DNA from 2 places in the Streptacidiphilus sp. EB103A genome. Region 1 is predicted to be linked to the other one. Evidence: predicted binding sites of a transcription regulator. Region 1 holds the regulator's gene; the other holds the start of a gene.
What was found. The regulator HrcA, encoded in region 1, represses chaperone genes, less so after heat shock. The targets are predictions, from matches to a motif close to TTNGCACTCNGNNNNNCNGAGTGCNAA.
Positions count from the first base shown of each region.

Region 1 (3,206 bases):
AGCCGGCGATGGTCATCACGGCCACGTCCTTGTGTGCGACGTGGGACATCTCGTGCGCCAGCACGCCCTCCAGCTCCTCCGGCTCCAGCCGGCGCAGCAGACCGGTGGTGACGCACACCACGGCGTTCTTCTCGTTGCGTCCGGTGGCGAAGGCATTGGGGATGTCACTCTGGGCGACGGCGACCTTGGGCTTCTGCATGTCCGCGAGCGTGCAGAGCCGGTCCACGGTGCCGTGCAGCTCGGGGTAGTCCTCCGCGGAGACCTCGCGGGCCCCCATGCTGAAGGCCGCGATCTTGTCGCTGAACCAGAACTGGGCGATGAACAGGCCGCCGGCGATGATCACCACAAACGGCCAGGCGCCCTTCAACAGCACGATCAGTGCGCCCACGAACACGACGTACAGCAGGCCGATGAAGAACATCGTCGCCAGCATCCGGCTCGTCAGCCCGCGGTCCGGTGCGAAGCGTGTCCTGGCCATGGCCCCTCCTCGAAAATGTGCGTGCTATCCAATTCTGCCCTGTTCGGGCCTACCAACAGGTACGTACGGGACGGCCCAGGCGTTCCGGTCGCGTACCCTCGCGCCTTACACTGGCCGGACAGCTCCTGGCACTCCTTCATCCAGAGTGCCAGTTCTGGCCAGAGAGTTCCGCCCGGCGCCCGGCAGGACCGGTAGGTAGGAGGTGCGTGCCCCGTGCTTGAGGAGCGCAAGCTCGACGACCGCAAGCTGGCGGTTCTGCGTGCCATCGTCCAGGACTATGTCGGCACCGAGGAGCCGGTCGGTTCCAAAGCGTTGGTGGAACGGCACAATCTCGGCGTGTCGCCGGCCACGGTGCGTAACGACATGGCGACGCTGGAGGACGAGGGCTACATTCACCAGCCGCACACCAGTGCGGGCCGGGTGCCGACCGACAAGGGCTACCGACTCTTCGTCGACCGGCTCACCGAGGTGAAGCCGATGTCCGGGGCCGAGCGCCGGGCGATCGGCAGCTTCCTGGACCACGCCGTCGACCTGGACGACGTGGTGGCCCGCACGGTACGGCTGCTGGCGCAGCTGACCCGGCAGGTCGCGGTGGTGCAGTACCCCTCGCTGTCCCGCTCCACGGTCCGCCACGTCGAACTGGTCGCGCTGACGCCGACCCGGCTGATGCTGGTGCTGATCACCGACACCGGTCGGGTCGAGCAGCGGCTCATCGACTGCCCCACGGCCGTCGGCGAGACCGTTCTCGCGGATCTCCGCTCCCGGCTGAACACCAGGGCCGGCGGGCAGCGCTTCGTCGAGGTGCCGATCCTGCTCCAGGACCTGCCCGACAGCTTCGAGCGGGAGGACCGGGGCACGGTCACGGCCGTCCTCAGCACCCTGTTCGAGGCGCTGGCCGAGCAGACCGAGGAGCGGGTCGTGATCGGCGGCTCGGCCAACCTGACCCGCTTCCCGCACGACTTCCCGCTCACCATCGCCCCCGTACTGGAGGCGCTGGAGGAACAGGTGGTCCTGCTGAAGCTGCTCGGGGAGACCGCCGACGCGGGCATGATGGTTCGGATCGGTCATGAGAACGCCTACGAAGGGCTGAATTCCACGTCGGTCGTGTCGGTGGGCTACGGTTCGGGCGACGAGACCGTCGCCAAACTGGGCGTGGTCGGGCCGACGCGGATGGACTACCCGGGCACCATGGGCGCCGTCCGGGCGGTGGCACGATACGTCGGTCAGATCCTGGCTGCGTCCTAAGCAGTCCCAAGCCCTGGAAACGAAGACAAGCGGAGCATTTTGGTGGCCACGGACTACTACGCGGTACTCGGCGTCCGGCGTGACGCGGGTCAGGACGAGATCAAGAAGGCGTTCCGCCGACTGGCGCGCGAGCTCCATCCGGACGTCAACCCCGACCCGAAGACCCAGGAGCGGTTCAAGGAGATCAACGCCGCCTACGAGGTCCTCTCCGACCCCAACAAGCGGCAGGTCTACGACCTCGGCGGCGATCCGCTCTCCGCGAGCGGCGGCGGCGCGGGCCCCGGCGGCTTCGGCGCCGGCGCGGGCTTCGGCTTCAGCGACATCATGGACGCCTTCTTCGGCGCGTCCGGGGGCCAGCGCGGGCCGCGCTCGCGCACCCGGCGCGGCCAGGACGCGATGATCCGGATCGACATCGACCTCGAAGAGGCCGCGTTCGGCACCACCAAGGACATCCAGGTCGACACCGCCGTCGTCTGCACCACCTGCAACGGCGAGGGCGCGGCCCCGGGCACCTCCGCGCAGACCTGTGACATGTGTCGCGGCCGCGGCGAGGTGTCCCAGGTCACCCGGTCCTTCCTGGGCCAGGTCATGACCTCCCGCCCCTGCCCGCAGTGCCAGGGCTTCGGCACGGTCGTGCCCACCCCCTGCCCGGAGTGCGCCGGGGACGGCCGGGTCCGCGCGCGGCGCACGCTGACCGTCAAGATCCCGGCCGGTGTCGACAACGGCACCCGGATCCAGCTCGCGGGCGAGGGCGAGGTCGGCCCCGGCGGCGGCCCGGCCGGCGACCTCTACGTCGAGATCAGCGAGAACGCCCACTCCACCTTCCAGCGCCGCGGCGACGACCTGCACTGCACGGTCACTTTGCCGATGACGGCGGCGGCGCTCGGCACCAAGGTCCCGCTGGAGACCCTGGACGGCACCGTCGAGATCGACGTCCGGCCCGGCACCCAGTCCGGCCAGTCCATCCCGCTGCACGGACGCGGCATCACCCACCTGCGCGGCGGCGGACGCGGCGACCTCATAGTGCACGTCGAGGTGCAGACGCCCAGCAAGCTCGACCCCGAGCAGGAGGAGCTGCTGCGGCGGCTGGCCAAGCTGCGCGGCGAGGAGCGCCCCAAGGGGACCTTCGCGCCCGGGCAGCAGGGCCTGTTCTCCCGCCTGAAGGACGCCTTCAACGGTCGCGCCTGAGCGCCCGTCAGCACAGTTCTGGAGTAGGTACGGCATGACAGCCCCGGTGTTCGTCGTCGACAGCGCGCAGCTGGCCCCGGTCGGGGCGGTGGTGCGGCTGGACGGCCCCGAGGGCCGTCATGCCGTCGCCGTACGCAGGCTCACCGTGGGCGAGCCGGTGGTGCTCGCGGACGGCGCGGGAGCGGCCGTTTCGGGCTCGGTGGTGGGGGTGGTCGGCAAGGACGTGCTGGAGGTCCGGGTCGACGCGCTGCTCACCGAACCCGAGCCCGCGGTGCGGGTGGTGGTGGTCCAGGCG
Region 1 covers NZ_JBGCAQ010000011.1:246,770-249,975, forward strand. Annotated here, with positions in the region: gene htpX (zinc metalloprotease HtpX) at 1-478, opposite strand, end outside; gene hrcA (heat-inducible transcriptional repressor HrcA) at 692-1,723, shown strand; gene dnaJ (molecular chaperone DnaJ) at 1,766-2,911, shown strand; gene ABH941_RS20110 (16S rRNA (uracil(1498)-N(3))-methyltransferase) at 2,946-3,206, shown strand, end outside.

Region 2 (3,206 bases), on a different contig from region 1:
GTGCAGTGCGGCTTCAACGGTCTCTGCATCCATACACTCCATGATGCCGCGAGGCGGCCCTCCCCTTGACCGGGGAGGACCGCCTCGCAGTGGAACGAGCTGGAACATGTAAGACAGGCTCAGACAACTGATCCGGAGGATCAGAAGTCCATGTCGCCACCCGGCATGCCGCCGCCCGCGGGGGCACCGGCCTTCTCGGGCTTGTCGGCGATGACGGCCTCGGTGGTGAGGAAGAGCGCGGCGATGGAGGCCGCGTTCTGCAGGGCGGAGCGGGTGACCTTGGCCGGGTCGATGATGCCGGCCGCGATCAGGTCCACGTACTCGCCGGTGGCAGCGTTCAGGCCGTGACCGGCCGGAAGGTTGCGCACCTTCTCCACCACGACGCCGCCCTCAAGGCCGGCGTTGAAGGCGATCTGCTTGATCGGGGCCTCAAGGGCGACCTTGACGATGTTGGCGCCAGTGGCCTCGTCGCCCTCAAGCTCCAGCTTGTCGAAGATGATCCCGGCCTGCAGCAGCGCAACGCCACCACCGGCGACGATGCCCTCCTCGACGGCGGCCTTCGCGTTGCGGACGGCGTCCTCGATGCGGTGCTTGCGCTCCTTGAGCTCGACCTCGGTCGCGGCGCCGGCCTTGATGACGGCCACGCCGCCCGCGAGCTTCGCCAGGCGCTCCTGGAGCTTCTCGCGGTCGTAGTCCGAGTCGCTGTTCTCGATCTCGGCGCGGATCTGGTTGACCCGGCCGGCGACCTGGTCGCTCTCGCCGCCACCGTCGACGATGGTGGTCTCGTCCTTGGTGATGACGACCTTGCGGGCGCGGCCGAGCAGCTCCAGACCGGCGTTCTCCAGCTTGAGGCCGACCTCCTCGGAGATGACCGTGCCACCGGTGAGGATGGCGATGTCGCCGAGCATGGCCTTGCGGCGGTCGCCGAAGCCCGGGGCCTTGACGGCGACGGACTTGAAGGTGCCGCGGATCTTGTTGACGACCAGGGTCGACAGGGCCTCGCCCTCGACGTCCTCGGCGATGATCAGCAGCGGCTTGCCGGACTGCATGACCTTCTCCAGGATCGGAAGCAGGTCCTTGACCCCGCCGATCTTGGAGTTGGCGATCAGGATGTACGGGTCCTCGAACGAGGTCTCCATACGCTCCAGGTCGGTGGCGAAGTAGGCGGAGATGAAGCCCTTGTCGAAGCGCATGCCCTCGGTGAGCTCAAGCTCCAGGCCGAAGGTCTGCGACTCCTCGACGGTGATGACGCCTTCCTTGCCGACCTTGTCCATCGCCTCGGCGATGAGCTCGCCGATCTGCGGGTCGGCGGCGGAGATGGAGGCGGTGGAGGCGATCTGCTCCTTGGTCTCCACGTCCTGCGCCAGCTCCAGGAGCTGCGCGGAGACGGCCTCGACGGCCTTCTCGATGCCGCGCTTCAAGGCCATCGGGTTGGCGCCGGCGGCGACGTTGCGCAGACCCTCGCGCACGAGGGCCTGGGCGAGCACGGTGGCGGTGGTGGTGCCGTCGCCGGCGACGTCGTCCGTCTTCTTGGCGACCTCCTTGACGAGCTCGGCGCCGATCTTCTCGTACGGGTCCTCGAGCTCGATCTCCTTGGCGATGGAGACACCGTCGTTGGTGATCGTGGGGGCGCCCCACTTCTTCTCCAGGACGACGTTGCGGCCCTTGGGGCCGAGCGTGACCTTGACAGCGTCGGCGAGCTGGTTCATCCCGCGCTCAAGGCCGCGACGAGCTTCCTCGTCGAACGCAATGATCTTGGCCATGGAAGTGGTCCTCCCGGACAGGGTGGCTGCGTGTGGACCGCGCTGGCGCCCGCGACGGACGGACCCGGCCTGCGGCGGTCACTTCCCGCCGCGTCCGGGGCCTCACCTACCCGGCCCGTTGTCACTCTCTACCTCAGAGTGCTAACGCCAATGATTAGCACTCTGCCCCCTTGAGTGCAAGGCGCGGCCCGAAGGGCATCGAATAGGGGTGGTGGTCGGGCGACGGGTGGGCGGGTGGTCAGGAGCGCTCCCGAGGGGTTCCCGGACGCCGGTAGGCCCGCACCCCGAGGGGTGCGGGCCTACCGGAAGACCTGCGTTGTGCTTCGTTCGGAACGAGGCTCGGCCGGTCCTGTCACTAGTCAGCGATCGCTCACCGAGCGGTCACACCACGCGGACCATGTCCGCCTGCGGACCCTTCTGACCCTGCGAGATCTCGAACTCGACCCGCTGGCCCTCTTCGAGCGACCGGTACCCGTCCATCTGGATCGCGCTGTAGTGGACGAACACGTCCGCACCACCGTCGACCGCGATGAAGCCGTACCCCTTCTCCGCGTTGAACCACTTGACGGTGCCCTGAGCCATTCCAAACTCCCCTATTACTGGCCCTTTCACGGTCCGCACTCCGCGGACCGGACCGAAGCGCCACGCCGCACGCAACGCTTCAACCGACGCTGAATGTATCCACTCGGGTGCCCTCCGCAACAGGGCATAAGTGAGGGAATTCTTGGGAGGCCTTATGGGGCGGAGCGATGGTTATCGCAACAAAGGTCGGCAAAATGACCCGGACATAGCGGACCTATGCGTCATATCGCTTAAGAATTTCTGACGCCCCAGTGACAGCTCTGCGCCCACCGCCGTCTCAGACAACGGGACAGGTGGGGATTGGCCATGCAGCAACAGGGGTAACCGGAAGCCACTCTACCTCTCCCGGAGCGCGGCGCCGCACACGGCCACAGCTGACGCACAGCAGAGATAAAGCGAAGCCGGGACGGCCCCGAAGGGACGTCCCGGCCTGCCCGCGATTATGAGGGGTGAATTTCAGCCACCCGCGACGGCGGGAATGATCGAGACGCCCGCGCCGTCCGGAGTGGCCGTTTCCAGGCCGTCCGCAAAGCGCACGTCGTCCTCGTTCACATACACGTTCACAAAGCGGCGCAGCTTGCCGCTGTCGTCCAGGATCCGGCCGCGGATGCCGGTGTGGTTGGCCTCCAGGTCGTCGATGACCGCGGCGAGGGTGGCGCCCTCGGCCGCGACCTCGGCGGCGCCGCCGGTGTAGGTGCGGAGGATGGTCGGGATGCGGACGGAGACACTCATGCGAGGCCAGCCTCTCGGAACGAGTCAAGGGTGGGGCGGATGGTGGCGGACAGGCCGGTGGTGGGCTCCACCGCGTCCAGGGTCTTCAGACCGTCGCCGGTGTTGAGGACCACGGTCTCGGCGGCCGGG
Region 2 covers NZ_JBGCAQ010000013.1:179,466-182,671, reverse strand. Annotated here, with positions in the region: gene ABH941_RS22480 (hypothetical protein) at 1-33, opposite strand, end outside; gene groL (chaperonin GroEL) at 141-1,763, opposite strand; gene ABH941_RS22470 (cold-shock protein) at 2,145-2,345, opposite strand; gene ABH941_RS22465 (MoaD/ThiS family protein) at 2,802-3,077, opposite strand; gene thrC (threonine synthase) at 3,074-3,206, opposite strand, start outside.
Region 2: groL (chaperonin GroEL) is a predicted target of HrcA. The motif match lies at 1,918-1,944, and genes of this name have one in related genera.